Regions from separate parts of the Sphingomonas sp. M1A8_2b genome, predicted to be linked through region 2. Evidence: riboswitches for the same ligand, from Rfam matches in the RefSeq annotation. Region 2 holds a riboswitch; the other holds the start of a gene.
The links. A riboswitch is a leader RNA that binds a small molecule or an ion and turns the genes downstream of it on or off. The one in region 2 is predicted to bind cobalamin.
Positions count from the first base shown of each region.

Region 1: another riboswitch for cobalamin. It lies ahead of ACLBWL_RS11510 (DUF1636 domain-containing protein); the one in region 2 lies ahead of cobW (cobalamin biosynthesis protein CobW).

Region 1 covers NZ_JBKFAH010000002.1:741,532-749,270, reverse strand. The annotation lists gene cbiB (adenosylcobinamide-phosphate synthase CbiB) at 1-875, shown strand, start outside; gene ACLBWL_RS11530 (cobyric acid synthase) at 863-2,335, shown strand; gene cobS (adenosylcobinamide-GDP ribazoletransferase) at 2,297-3,019, opposite strand; gene ACLBWL_RS11520 (histidine phosphatase family protein) at 3,016-3,600, opposite strand; gene cobT (nicotinate-nucleotide--dimethylbenzimidazole phosphoribosyltransferase) at 3,597-4,610, opposite strand; gene ACLBWL_RS11510 (DUF1636 domain-containing protein) at 4,607-5,014, opposite strand; cobalamin riboswitch at 5,193-5,387, opposite strand; gene cobO (cob(I)yrinic acid a,c-diamide adenosyltransferase) at 5,591-6,196, opposite strand; gene ACLBWL_RS11500 (NAD(P)/FAD-dependent oxidoreductase) at 6,251-7,739, shown strand, end outside.
Region 2 covers NZ_JBKFAH010000002.1:630,973-638,711, forward strand. The annotation lists gene cobN (cobaltochelatase subunit CobN) at 1-2,584, opposite strand, end outside; gene cobW (cobalamin biosynthesis protein CobW) at 2,591-3,628, opposite strand; cobalamin riboswitch at 3,793-4,027, opposite strand; gene ACLBWL_RS11085 (diguanylate cyclase) at 4,113-5,954, opposite strand; gene ACLBWL_RS11090 (TonB-dependent siderophore receptor) at 6,112-7,739, shown strand, end outside.

The DNA of each region.
Region 1 (7,739 bases), 110 kb from region 2:
TGTACGCATGCGTGGGCCATCCGGTCGGCGGGTTCGCGCGAATGATCGGATCGGCAGAAACGCGGTGGAACCACGCTTGCGGGGCGTTCTGGAAACGCCGGGCTGCGGGCGTCGTGACCATCGTCTTGCTGATCGTCGTCACGATCGCCGCCGCCGTTGCCCTGGCCTCGATAGCGCGCCTGATCCTCGGGCCGTCCGCCTGGATCGCAATCGGACTGATGGCCGCGCCAGGGCTCGCGATCCGGAGCTTGTACGATCATGTCGTACCCGTCGCCGACGCGCTCGAACGCGGCGATCTCGAAGCCGCGCGGACTCGAGTGGCGATGATCGTGGGCCGCGATGTAGCCTCTCTCGACGAGGCCGGCGTCGCGAGGGCGGCGATCGAGAGCTTGGCGGAAAGCGTCTGCGACGGCGTGGTCGCGCCGCTGTTCTGGCTGCTCGTCGCCGGTCTGCCGGGGATCTGGGCCTACAAGGCGATCAACACCGCGGACAGCCTGATCGGCCACCGCGAGGAACGATGGCGCGCGTTCGGCTGGGCAGCGGCGCGGACCGACGATGTCGCCAACCTGATCCCCGCGCGGCTCAGTGGGGTGCTGCTGTGCGTTGCCGGGTTCGACGGGTGGCGGACGATGTGGCGCGACTCCGACAACCACGCGTCGCCGAACGCCGGCTGGCCCGAGGCGGCCATGGCCGGTGCGCTTGGCCTGAAGCTGGCGGGGCCGATTGCGTATGACGGCGTGAGCGTCGCCAAACCGCATATCGGCGATGGCCGCGTGGCGGTCACCGCGACCGACCTTCGCCGTGCGCTCGCGATCTATCGGCGGACGTGCGTCCTTCTTCTCATCATTGCGGGCGGTATCGCATGGGCGCTCTGATGCTCCAGGGGACCGGCTCCGATGTCGGCAAGTCGGTCCTCGTCGCTGGGCTGTGCCGCGCGTTCGTCAATCGGGGGCTGTCGGTCCGGCCGTTCAAGCCGCAGAACATGTCGAACAACGCCGCGGTGACCGCCGACGGTGGCGAGATCGGCCGCGCGCAGGCGACGCAGGCGATCGCCTGCCGGATCGAGCCGAGCGTCGACATGAATCCGGTGCTGCTGAAACCACAGGGCGACCGCACCTCGCAGTTAATCGTCCGCGGGCAAGTGCGCGGGACGCTCGCCGCCGACCGCTGGCGTGAGGGCCGCGAGGGATTGCTGGTCGACGTGCTCGACAGCTTCGCTCGGCTGTCGGCGACGTGCGATCTGGTCATCGTCGAAGGCGCGGGCAGCCCGGCGGAGATCAACTTGCGGGCCGGCGATATCGCCAATATGGGGTTCGCGCGCGCCGCTGACGTGCCCGTGGTGCTGGTGGGCGATATCGATCGCGGCGGCGTCATCGCGGCGATCGTCGGCACGCGCGCGGTGATCGATCCCGACGACGCGGCGATGATCCACGGTTTCCTGATCAACAAGTTCCGCGGCGATCCGGCGCTGTTCGACGACGGTTATCGCGCGATCGAGGCGCGCAGCGGGTGGCGCGGATACGGGGTCGTGCCCTGGCTCGCCGACGCGGTCCGCCTGCCGAGCGAGGATGCGGTGATCCTCGAACGGCCGACCGCCAGCCAGAGCCGACGCGTGACGATCGCCTGCCCGATCACGCCGCGGATCGCCAATTTCGATGACCTTGAACCGCTTAGGCTGGAGCCTGGCGTGGCGCTGGTCATGGTGCCGCCGGGGACGCCGATCCCGGACGCCGACATGATCGTGCTCGCAGGGTCGAAGGCGACGATACCCGACCTCGCCTTCATCCGAGCGCAGGGCTGGGATATCGACATCCGTGCGCATCATCGCCGCGGCAAGCCGGTGCTCGGGCTTTGCGGCGGCTATCAGATGCTCGGCCGCAGCATCGCCGATCCGGGCGGCATCGAGGGCCCGGCTGGGAGCGTCGACGGTCTTGCATTGATCGATGTCGACACAGTCCTGACCGGGCGAAAGACGCTTGAACGGGTGCATGGTCGCGCACGAGGCGCTCCCTTTGAGGGTTACGAGATGCACATGGGCGTCACGACCGGCGGCGCGACCGGTCGCCCCGTCGGGCATCGCGCCGACGGCAGCCCCGAGGGCGCGACCAGCGCGGACGGCCTCGTGTCGGGAAGCTATATACACGGCCTGCTGGCGCTCGCCGAGCAGCGCGCCTCGTGGCTCGCCCGCCTCGGAATCGACGCGATCGGTCCCGATCATGCCGTGTCGATCGATGCTGCGCTCGATGCGATCGCGGCAACGCTTGAGCGGCATGTCGACCTCGACGCCCTGCTCGCCCTATCGCAGCGCAGCGGCTCCCGCGCATATCGCGAGTAACAGCCCGGTCTCGACGAGTTCGATCCCCGCCCCGTGCGCGTCGCCGGTGATGCCGCCGATCTTGCGCTTCAGCCACGCAGCGAATCCGAAGATCAGGATCGGCGCGGCGATCAGCGCGGGTACGAAGACGCTCGCCAAGAGCAACAGCAGTCCCCAGCCCACCAGATCGCGGCCCCTAACCGCTTGCGATACCGCTTCGCCGAGCCCTCCGGGGCGGAGCGGCGGCAGCAGCCGCGCCCATAGCAGGGGCCCGGCCCGCGCGACGCCGGGAACGAGGATGAGCGGCCCCCACGCCCCGACACCGATCGCGTGGAGCGTGACGAGCTTGGCGAGGATCTGTCCGACGATCGCGACGACACCGAAGCTGCCGATATGCGGGTCGGCCATGACCTGAAGCAACCGCGTCCGATCGCCGTGCGCCGCGCCCAGGCCATCGGCCAGATCGCCAAGACCGTCGAGATGCAATGCCCCCGTCACCGCGATCCATACCAGCAGCGCAGCACACGCACCGATCCAGGGATCGATCAGCGACCCGGTCCAGCCGGCGCCCGCGATCAGCGTGCCGATCGCCAGACCGACCAGCGGATACAGCCGGATCGCCGTCGCGAAATCGTCGGGTGCGGCCGCGACGTGCGGCATCGGCAGCCGTGTGAGGAATCCGAACGCGACGATCAGCCGCCTCAAGTCGCGAGTCCGACGATCTGAACGAAGGGCGGCGCGGCCAGCTCGCCACTCGGCCACACGCGCAGCGATAGCAGCGCTGCATAGGGCAGGTCGAACGCCCAGATCTGGCGCCGGTCGAACCCGCACAGCGCCGCAAGCGCCGCCCGGATCGCGCCGCCATGCGTCACGACCAGCGTCGAGCTGCCCGACAGATCGGCCAGCGCGGCGGCGACGCGCTCTTGCAACGCGGACCAGCCCTCGCCGCCCGGCGGCGGCGCCGCGTCCGGATCGTCGTAGAACTGTGCCAACGCCACAGGATCGATCGACGACGGCGCCTGACCGTCCCAATCGCCGAAATCCAGCTCACGCCAACGAGGGTCCTGCCCGACCGTAAGCCCAAGCGGCGCCGAGATTGCGCTCGCGCAGTCCCGCGCGCGGACGAGATCGGACGAGACGATATGGTTGACTTCCAGCCCCGACGCCTGCGCCAGACACGCGGCAATCCCGGCTTTGGTAACCGGATCGTCGGTCCGGCCGAGCAGCCGCCCCTCCCTTTCGGGTGCGCCATGCCGCATTAGAAACAGCATGTACGGCGTCGTCATGCCTCCGAAACGCCCGCTTCCGCAAACGTCGCCATGCCGTCGTGAACGGCCAGGGCAGCGCGGACGAGCAGGGTCGCGACCGCCGCGCCGCTGCCTTCGCCGAGACGCATGCCGAGCGACAGCAACGGATCGAGCCCTAATGCATCGAGCAGGCGGGTATGGCCGGGCTCGATGGAGCGATGTCCTGCCAGGCAATGCGCGACGATGTCGGGATAGGCCGCAGCAAGCGGCGCGACCGCCGCACTGCAGATGAAGCCGTCGAGCATGACCGGCACGCCTCGTAAACGGGCCGCGACCACCGCACCCGCAATCGCTGCCAACTCACGCCCGCCGAGACGTTGGAGGATCTCGAATGGCGTCGTCAGCGATTTACGGTGCAGCGCGATGCCTGCGTCGATCGCCGCGATCTTTCGCGCGACGCCGCTCGCGTCGACGCCTGTTCCCGGGCCGACCCAGTCCGCTGGGGCTGCGTCGAAACTGGCAGCGCACAGAGCGGCCGCGACGGTCGAATTGCCGATCCCCATCTCGCCGAGGATCAGCAGGTCGATGCCTTCGGGGACGGCCGCCGCGCCGATGTTGATCGCGGCTAGGCACTCCGCTTCGGACATTGCGGGTGCCGTTGTGAAATCTGCGGTTGGCCGGTCGAGGTCGATCGCGACGACCGCGAGGTCGATCGCCGCCGCCGCGCACAGCGCGTTGACCGCGCCGCCGCCCTGCTCGAAGTTCGCCACCATCTGTGCGGTGACCGCCGCCGGGAACGCGCTGACCCCCCGCCCGACGACGCCGTGGTTCCCCGCGAAGACGATCCCCGAAACGCGGTCGAGCCGGGGCCGCGCATGGCCCTGCCATCCGGCCATGAAGATCGCGATATCCTCCAGCCTACCAAGCGAACCCCGCGGCTTGGTGAGGCTGTCCTGACGCGCGGTCGCGGCGGCACGTGCCGCCTCGTCCGGTTGGGGTAGCGCGGCGAGCGCCGCTAGAAACGCCGATGGCGACGCGAACGCGGTCATTCGACGATGAACCCGGCGGGTGGGGTGCGGGTGATGAAATGTCCCTTCACCCCCTGCGGCCATTGCTTGAACGGCACCTGCCCGAACGCGCTCTCGCCGTACAGCCGCGCATAGTCGAGGATCGCGCGCGCGGCGTCTTCGCTGGGCTCGAACCGGCCGAGGACATAGCCGACCTTAGCCGGGGCACGCAGATGGATCGTGCAGAAATCCTGGCACGCGAACAGGCACGGCATCTCCTGCACCGCGACGTCGGCATAGGCCGGATCGCTCGCCTGCACGGTCTTCAACGCCTGGACGAGCCGCGCGCCGCCGCGCTGGCCCTCGTCGTCGTCACGTGCGTCGGTGGAATGGCGGCAGGTGTTGCACGCGACGACCGCGACGCCATCGGCAACGGGCTTCAACATGCGAGCGCTCGGGCGCAAACGAGCGGAAAATGAAATACAATCGGCATAGGACCCCCTTCGGACAGTCGATCCCGCACCGCGCGAAGGGCGAAAGGCGCACGCCTCCAGCCTCCGCGCGACGCGAAGCGATGTCGTCGCGCGGGGTGTTACCCGTCCGTTCGGCGCACCCTGGCCGGACGAAAGACGACCGCGACGGGCAGGTCTCCTGGCTCGCGGGTCAGCGCCGTCCGCGCCGCCTTCTCGGGAAAACCCAATGGCATGTGGCACGATGGCTCGCCGCGTACAGTTGCAGGGGCAGCCGGGTGTTTCCCGTTCCCATTTTCATTTCCGTAGGCGTTGCCGCCTCCGGAAAACCTGTCGCGGGTCGAGCGATACGCGGGAGGCTTGGGGGACGCAAGACGGCGGTGCGCCGTTGGGCGTTCTCACCAGCAGTTCCGTCAACCCCGCGTCATCCTGACGAAAGTCAGGACCCAGGGTAACAGGCGGCAACCTTCGTGGCTCTAGGTCCTGCCTTTCGTCAGGATGACGGGGCGTTGGTGGTCCGCCTCGTCACGACTCAATCGCCGCCTGACTTGCCTAGAACTCCACGCCCGCCTGCGCCTTTACGCCCGACCGGAACGGATGCTTCACCTGCGTCATCTCCGTCACCAGATCCGCCATCTCGATCAGCGCATCCGGCGCGTTCCGCCCGGTCACCACGACATGCGTCATCTCGGGCTTAGCCGCCAACGCCGCGAGCACTTCGTCGACCGGCAGATACTCATACCGCAGCACGATGTTCAGCTCGTCCGCCACCACCATCGCATAGGACGGATCGGCGATCATCCGCTTGACCTCGTCCCACGCCTCGCGCGCCACCGCGATGTCGCGCGCGCGGTCCTGCGTATCCCAGGTGAATCCCTCCCCCATCGGCTTGAACTCGCACAGGTCGGGGAACGCGTCGAAGATCGCCTTCTCGCCGGTCGCCATCGCGCCCTTCACGAACTGCACCACGCCGACTTTCCGCCCATGCCCGATCATTCGCACCGCCATGCCGAACGCCGCGGTCGACTTGCCCTTGCCCTTGCCGGTGTGGACGATGATCAAGCCCTTCTCGATCGTCTTGCTCGCGACGATCCGGTCGTGGACCTCCTTGCGCTTGGCGCTCTTGGCATTCTGCTCGTCGTCGGTCCGCATGATCATGTCCTCTCCCGCTCCCGATGGCGGATCGCGCTGCGCGGCGCTAGAGCGGGCGGCATGCTCCGCATTACCGACCTCAAGCTCCCGCTCAACCACGCCGACGAAGCGCTCCCCGCCGCGATCCGCGACCGGCTGCGCGTCACCCCGCGTGACCTGATCCGCTACACCATCGCCAGACGCGCGCACGATGCGCGCGACAAGATGGACATCCAACTCGTCTATTCGGTCGACGTCACGCTGAAGAACGAGGACACGGTCCTCACGCGCTTCCGCAAGGATCGCCACGTCCAGCGTACTCCGGACACCGGCTATCGTTTCGTCACGAAGGCCGGCCCGAGCTACACCGGCACCCGCCCGGTCGTCGTCGGCGCAGGACCCTGCGGCCTGTTCGCCGGCTTGATCCTCGCGCAGATGGGGTTCCGCCCAATCATCCTCGACCGCGGCAAAGTCGTCCGCGAGCGTACCAAGGACACCTGGGGGCTCTGGCGCAAGAGCGTCCTCAACCCCGAATCCAACGTCCAGTTTGGCGAGGGCGGCGCCGGGACCTTTTCCGACGGCAAGCTCTGGAGCCAGATCAAGGACCCGCGCCATCTCGGGCGCAAAGTCCTTACCGAGTTCGTTAAAGCCGGCGCGCCGCCCGAAATTCTGACCGAGGCACACCCGCATATCGGCACCTTCCGCCTCGTCACGATGGTCGAGAGCATGCGCGAGACGATCGAAGCGCTCGGCGGCGAGTACCGCTTCTCGACCCGCGTCGACGGTCTCGACATTGTCGAGGAGGCCGGCAGCCGCCAACTCCGCGGCCTCCACCTCAGCAATGGCGACTATCTCGAAGCCAACCACGTCGTCTTTGCGGTCGGCCACAGCGCGCGCGACACGTTCGAGATGCTCCATGCCAAGGGTGTCCACGTCGAAGCAAAGCCGTTCTCGATCGGCGTCCGCATCGAGCATCCGCAGTCGTGGATCGACGAAGCACGGTTCGGCCCGTGCGCGGGCCATCCCGATCTCGGCGCGGCGGCGTACAGCCTGTCGCATCACTGCAAGAACGAGCGGACCGTCTACAGCTTCTGCATGTGCCCGGGCGGCACGGTCGTCGCCGCGACCTCCGAGGAAGGTCGCGTCGCAACCAACGGCATGAGCCAATATTCGCGCAACGAACGCAACGCGAACTCCGGCATCGTCATCGGCATCGACCCCGAGCGCGACTATCCCGGCCACCCGCTCGCGGGGATCGCACTGCAACGCCATTGGGAATCGCGGGCCTATGTCGCCGGCGGCTCGAACTACAAGGCACCTGCGCAACGCATCGGCGATCTGCTCGCGGGGCGACCATCGACCGCGCTGGGCTCGGTGATCCCGTCGTATAAGCCGGGCGTCCACATGACGGACCTTTCCGAATGCCTCCCCGAGTTCGCGATCACCGCGTTGCGCGAAGCGCTGCCCGCATTCGGTCGTGAGATTCCTGGTTACGATCATCCGGACGCGGTGTTGACGGGAGTGGAGACGCGTACGTCGTCGCCGGTTCGGATCACGCGCGGCGACAATT
Region 2 (7,739 bases):
TCGGGCTCGGAGCCGTTGTGACGAAGGGGTTCAGGTCTGACGGTTCGTCGCGGCCGGCGATCGCACGGACGGCCTGACCGAACATCGTGCACAGGCTGGGGAAGGCGTCGCGGAACAACCCCGAGACGCGCAACGTCACGTCGATCCGCGGACGGTCGAGGCGCATCAGCGGCAGGATTTCGACGCCGGTGACGCGCTGCGACGCCAGGTCCCACACCGGTTCGGCGCCGAGCAGGTGGAGCGCCATCGCGAACTCCTCGCCCGCGGTGCGCATCGTCGCCGAGCCCCACAGATCCACGACTAGCCCCTTTGGATAATCGCCCTGATCCTGGAGATGGCGGCGGATCAGTTCCTCGGCGAGCAGCACGCCTTGCGTATGTGCGGACCGTGACGGCACCGCGCGCGGATCGGTGGTGTAGAGATTGCGACCGGTCGGCAGGACGTCGGATCGGCCGCGCCAAGGCGACCCCGAGGGGCCGGACGGTACGCGCCGTCCATCGAGCGCGGCCAGCAAGCCGTCGCGTTCGGCCTCGCCGTACCGTCCGCGCCCGAAGACGTGGAGGCCGTCGCCGAACCGGCTGTCCTTGACGTCGCAGACGAACGTGTCGATCCGCGTGACGACGTCCGACGCGGAGGCGGCCTGGGTGAGCCCTAACGTGTCCTCGAGACCGAGCGCGTTCGCCTCGTCGCGGATGTCGGCCTGTAAGCGCGTCCGCCGCGCGGGATCGAGCCCGTCCGCGTTGGAGAACTCGTCGAGCAGGGCCTCGAGCCGATCCAGTCCGATGCCGCCTTTCGTGGGTGTCATCGGTGGCGGGACGTGGCCGAGCGTGACCGCCCCGATCCGCCGTTTCGCCTGTGCCGCCTCGCCGGGGTCGTTGACGATGAACGGATAAATCACCGGCATCGGGCCGGTCAGCGCCTCGGGCCAGCAGGCATTCGAAAGCGCCACTGCTTTGCCGGGCAGCCATTCGAGCGTGCCATGCGCGCCGACATGGATAAGAGCGTCGGTGCCGCGCGATCGCAACCACAGATAGAACGCCACATAGCCATGACGCGGACAGCGCGAGAGGTCGTGATATTCCTCGGTCCGGACGGCGGATCGCCCCCGTTCGGGTTGGAGCGCCACCAATGCGGTTCCGACGGACAGCGCCGCGAAATGGAAAGCACCGGTCTGGACGGCGGGGTCGTCTTCCGGTTCGCCCCAAACTGCGAATAGCTCGGTGCGCAGCGAGGCGGGCAGGGTCGCCAGCGCAACACGATAAGCTTCGAGCGGCCAATTGATCTGCTGCGATCCGAGTGCGGTTGCGAGGTCGGTCGTCGAGCCGATCGCGTACCCGGCGTGCTTCAAATCCTCGAGGATCGCGTCGACCGAAGCGATCGCGTCGAGGCCGACCGCATGCGCCATCTGGTGCGCCTTGCCGGGGTAGGTAGACAAGATGATCGCGAGCTGGCGCTGCGGGGCGGGCTTGGCCGCGAGCGCGATCCAGCCGTCGATCCGCGCCACGATCGCGCCGATGCGGTCGGGATCGGCGCGGTGTTCGCGGCGGGCATATTGCAGGTCGGGATCGTGCGGCGCGGCTTCCTTGAAGCTCGCGACCCCCGCGAAGATCCGCCCGTCCACTTCGGGCAGGACCACGTGCATCGCCAGGTCGGCGGGCGACAGGCCACGCGGCGCATCGAGCCACGCCGCACGGCCGGACGTCGCCAGCGCCACCTGGAAGACCGGGACGTCCGCACCGTCGAGCGGCGTCGTGTCGTCGCCGCCTCGGCCCGAAAACGCGGTCGCGTTGACGATCGCGACCGGCGCCAGCGCGATCACCCAGCGGCGCAACCAGCCGCTCGCCTCGGCGTCCTTTAGCGACGGCACGAACACCCCCAGGACGTCGTACCCGCGCAGGGTGAAGGCGGCATGCAACGCGGCGATCGGATCGAGGTCCGCTGCCGCCAGATAGGATCGATAGAAGATCACCAAGATGCGCGGCCGTGACGTGGCGAGCACGAAAGCTGCCGGACAGGCGGTACGGGTATCCGGCTGCCATGCGCCGACCGCGGCGAGTTCGCCCGACGATTGCTGCGGTTGGGCGTTCAGCCCCGAGGTCAACGCGAACTGCGCCAGGGCCTCGCGAGCCGCGTCGGCACCACCGACGTCGCACAGCGTCGACAGCCGGCGCAACACCGCCTTCGGAACGGTGGACGCAGCGTCCAGTCGCCGGTCGTAGCGGCCGTCGGCGGGCAGGACCGCCAGCGCGATCCCCCGTCGTCGGGCCAGCGCTTCGACCTGTTGGAGACCGTAGGACCAATAGGCCGTGCCGCCGATCAGCCGGATCAGTATCGCCTTCGCGCCCGCCAATGTGCGCTCGAGATAGGTGTCGACCGATAGCGGATGCGTGAGGTCGGCGAGGTTCGCGAGCCGCAGGGACGGCATCGCATCACCCGCCGCTACCGCCGTCCGCCAGCCGGCGCTGAACGCCGCGAGATCGCTGTCGGAAAACGAGAGCACGACCAGGTCGGCGGCGCTCTGCCCCAGATCCTGGGGCACAGCGCTTTCGTCCAGTCCGTGGCTCTCGCGAAATACGACGTGCATGGCTGATTAGGCGTCCAGCGCGGCCCTGATTGCCTTAGGATCGAGCCGGCCCTGCTCGGCGATGACGACCAACCGCGTCCGGCGCGCCTCGTCGGTGCGCCACGGCCGATCGTAATGCGCACGGACGCGGGCGCCGACCGCCTGCACGAGCAACCGCATCGGTTTGCCGGCGACCGCGGCATAGCCCTTCACGCGGAGGATCTCGCCGCCCGCCGCCAGCGTCTCGATCCGCGTCGTCAGCGCCGTCGCGTCGTCGACACTATCCCATTCGACGACGATGCTGTCGAAATCGTCGTGTTCGTGATCGTCCTCGCCGTCGTGATGCGAGGGACGGCTGGCGATGTCGTCTTCGGCCGCCGCCCCGAGCCCGAGCACGATGCGGGGATCGACGATGCCGTCGACCAGTTCGACGATCGGCAGAGGCCGTACGGTCTCGGCGGCGATCACCGCGCGGGCCGCGGCGATGCCGTCCGCGCCGGCGAGGTCGCATTTGGTCAGCAGGATCAGATCGGCACAGGCGAGCTGGTCCTCGAACACCTCGGATAAGGGGGTTTCATGATCGATGCTCGGATCGGCGGCGCGCTGCGCGTCGATCGCGGCGAGATCGGGCGCGAACCGGCCTGCGGCGACGGCTTCGGCATCCGCGAGCGCGATGACCCCGTCGACGGTGATCCGCGACCGGATCGCAGGCCAGTCGAACGCTTTCAGCAGCGGCTTGGGCAGCGCGAGCCCCGACGTCTCGATCAGGATGTGGTCGGGTCGCGGATCGAGCGCGAGCAGCGTCTCGACGGTCGGGATGAAATCGTCCGCGACGGTGCAACAGATGCAGCCATTGGCGAGCTCGACGACGTTCTCCGCCGGACAATCGGGGATCGCGCAGCCCTTGAGGATGTCGCCGTCGACGCCCAGCGTGCCGAATTCGTTGACGATCACCGCCAGGCGACGTCCGCCGGCGTTGCGGATCAGATGGCTGATCAGCGTGGTCTTGCCGGCGCCGAGAAAGCCGGTGACGATGGTAACGGGGATCTTCGATAGATCGGGCATATCAGTCTCCTCGCGCCGTGCGACGACGGGCGGGAGCTGCATGATCACCGGCGCGCGACGATGGACGGGCGCGAATACCCATACCACGCACCGATGCAGCCCCAGCCGCATAGGTTCGTCGCTCAGACGGAGAACCGTGCCGCGGCCATCCCCTGGACCAAGGCAAGAGCGACCCATCGCCGGCAGGTCTCCTGGCTCACGGGTCGTCGCTCGAATACGCGGCCTTCCCAGCGTGCGCGACAGGCGCAGCGTCCAGTGGCTGTATCCCGCTTGGCGCAGGATACGTGGCATTCTCGCTCACCGCTTACAGTTGCAGGGACAGCCGCGGATTTGGGGACGAACCCCGCACCGCATTCCCATTCAAGCCTCTCGCGAGGCACCGGCGCGATCAACGAGGTCCGGCTCAGCCGGTCCTCGCCAGTCGCTTAGCGCAAGCCCGCAGGATTGCCAATTCGGGATCGCAGCCAAACTTCGTCCGTGCGCTTCAGGACGGTGCAGCGCACCGCATCCCCGCGATCGGATCGGCGCGATCTTTTCGCGCGATCGCGGACAGGACGCGGTCGCGGCCGGCCTGTTTGGCCCGCAGCAGCGCGGCGTCGGCGGACTGGACTATCGACGACCAGTCGGTGTGCAGCGGTGCGCAGGCCAGCCCGATCGACGTTGTGATGGGGCCCAGATCCTGGCCGTCGTAGCGCACGCGCAATGCGCCGATCCGCCGCCTGACCTCTTCCGCCCGCTCCGCTGCAGCCTCCGGATCCGTGTCGGGCAGGAGCATCAGAAACTCCTCGCCGCCAAACCGGAAGACAAGATCGGTGCCGCGCACGGCGTCCTTGAGCAGCGCGCCGACCGCGCGTAGCACCGCATCGCCGGCATCGTGGCCGTGCTCGTCGTTGAAGCGCTTGAAATGGTCGATGTCGATCATCGCGCAGCATAGTGGCGCGCCGGTCCGCTCGGCCTTGGCGATCGCGCGCGCGAGGACCTCGTCGAGGTGTCGCCGGTTGGACAGCTTCGTCAGCGGGTCGGCCATCGCCAGCGACCGAAGCGCGTCGCGCAGGCGCAGGTTGTCCAGCGCAAGTCCGATATTTTCGGCGAGCATCTGGAGATAGACATCGCTCAGCCCGTCCTCCGCGAAGCCTGTGCGGCGTTCGAAGTAGAGTAGCCCCAGCATGCCGTGCTGCCCGCTGAGGGGAAGGCACAGGCTTTGCGGTACGTCGTGGCCGCCCCGACGCCCATCGAGGTGATCGCACGGGACGTCGAACACCGCACCCGACGGTCTATGGGGTGCGCCGCGGCGGATACCCCAGCACGCCAGTGGCGAAAATTCGGCGGATGAATGGACCGGGTCGAGCCACGAACAGGCTTCGACCAGCACATTGCTGACCGGGTCGAGGAGATACAGCCGCCCGGCGAGTTGCGGCGCCAGTTCGGGGACAAAACGGCCGACGACATTCTGAAGCTCCAGGATCGAGTCGCAGCCCTGCATGCGCTGCGTCATCCGCGACAGCAGGTCCCGCACGCCGCGGTCGGCATCGCGCTCCTGTTCGAGACGCTGCCGCTCGATGCCGTTCTCGCGGAATACGCGCAGCGCCTGCGCCATGTCGCCAATCTCGTCGACCTGTTCGTACGGTGGAGGCTCTGCGGCGTAATCCTGCGCGGCGAGCCGGCCAATCACATCGCTCAGCTTGACGACCGGGTGCAGCACCCGCCGGCGAAACACGAAATACAGGACGAACAGGAAGATCAGCCCGGTAACCACCAGCATCGCCTCCGATGCGGTCCGCCAGCTTCGGGCGGTGCGCTCCGCCGATCGCAGCTCGTCCCCGGTGCGCTGATCGAGGCGATACTGGAAACGCTCGACCGCAGCGCGCGACCGGTCGAGTTCGCGTTCGTATTCGGGCGCGAACAGGATCTGGACGGCGGTGTTGCGATCGTTGCCGCGTCGCGCCCGGATCGCCTGCGCCTGTTGCGCCTGCAGCGCATCGGCCCACCCAAGCGCTTCGTGCAGGCTGCGGAGCTCGTCGGTGGTGGCGCCGGCATCGCGAATATGCCGCGTCCTCGCCTCGACCGATGCCAACTCGGCGTGCGCGCGTCGATAGGCGAGCAGGTCGGCGGGATCGCCGTTGATCACGAACTGTCGGGCCAGCTCGCTTAGCGCCAGCGCATCGTCCTCGATCGTCGCAGTCGCGTGATCGAGTGCATACCGTTGATCCACCGCGGCGCGCTCGCGCTGTTGGGCCGACGATGCGAGCAGCATCGTCGTACCCGAAGCAAGCGTCAGCGCGACGGTAATTCCATACGCCCAGTTCGTTATCGCGACCAACCGCATTCCCCGAGTTTACGGGCGCATGCCTAGCGGTTCGTTAACACGCCGCCGCTATCGCAACCGATCCGGTTCGATACGCACGAACATGACGAAAAGTTTAGATTGATAGTGACTCGCAAAAGCGTTTGAACTAGGGGCCCCGATATCGAAGGGGTCCGATATGAGTTTGACGAGTATTCTGCTAGCCGGCGCGGTAATGTTTGGGGGGCCTGCGACGGCCGATGTCCCGGTCCGATCGGGCGAGGCGAACGATCCGAACAGCGATCAGCGATCGGACGAAATTCTCGTGGTCGGCAAAAGCTATGGCCGGGAAGTCGGCAAGACCGTCACCCCGCTCAAGGATACGCCGAATACCATCACGGTCATCGAGCGCGACCAGATCGAGGCGCAGAACCTGTTCACGCTCGAAGACGCGCTGACCGCGACAAACGGGATCACCGTCAACGGCGTCGGCAGCGAGGACCCGTCGTTCCTGTCGCGCGGCTTCGTCATCAACAACTATCTGATCGACGGCGTGCCGACGTTTTCGCTGAACTTTCCCGCGGTCGTCCCCGACCTGTTCTTCTACGACCGGCTCGAGGTGCTCCGCGGCCCCGCCGGGCTGTTCAGCGGATCGGGCAACCCCGCCGGCAGCATCAACCTGGTGCGCAAACGTCCGCTCGATGCGCTGCGGGTGCAGGCGAGCGCAGGCTATGGCAGTTACGACAACGCCCGTTTCGAACTCGACGTCTCGACGCCGGTCGGTTCGAAGGCCGGCATTCGCGTCGGCGCGATGCTGCAGGATCAGGACCAGTTCTTCGACACCGCGCACCGCAACCGGCTTGGCGCATTCGCGGTCGGATCGATCGAGATCGGCGAGCGCACGACGCTGACGGTCGGCGGGAACTACGATCGGTTCCGCCCGGCGGTCCAGTCGGGTTTGCCCGGTATCGCGGGCGGCGCCGACGGTAGCGACGGAGCCTTGCTCGACATCGACCGGTCGACCTATCTCGGTGCGGACTGGAACCGGTTCGAGAGCAAGAGCTGGACCGGGTTCGCCGAACTCACGCACAAGGTCAGCGACCGCTGGACACTGCGCGCGACCGGACTGTTCACCGATGTCGATCGCGTCGACATCTACAGCTATATCGGCAACCAGCCGGTCACCGCGACCAACGGCAGCACCAACCACATCGCCTATCGCGGCGACAGCAAGCAGCGGACTCGGTCGTTCGACTTCAACGGGATCGGCAGCTTCCCGCTGTTCGGGCGCGACCAGACGCTGATCCTCGGTGGCGATTATCAGTCGAGTTCGGGAACGTCGTTCGCGACGCGGCTGTCGAACTATGCGCGGATCGACGTCTACAACCCGGTATCCCCCCTCGAACCGCCGCTCGATCCCTACGGTCCGCTGCCCTATTATCCGGTGCAGGGTACGGGGGCGACCTGTCCGAGCAGCGGGACTGCGATCACGCCCGCGCCGGCCAATTGCGTGCTCCAGGTCTATGGCGGTTCGGCGACCGACGTCGAACAATATGGCCTGTACGGGCAGATGCGGTTGAGCCCGGTCGCGGGACTGACGCTGATCGGGGGCGGACGTCTGACATGGTGGGATACCACCTTGACGACGCTCCTCACGCCCACCGGTGCGTTGCCCGCGGCCTCGCGCTACGGTTTCGACAATCGGTTCAAGCCTTATGCCGGTATCGTCTGGGACCTGACGCCCGCGCTCAACATATACGGGAGCTACGCCGACAGCTTCACGCCGCAGGCCGCGCCGGTCGGTCGGTCGCGACCCGATGGGCGACA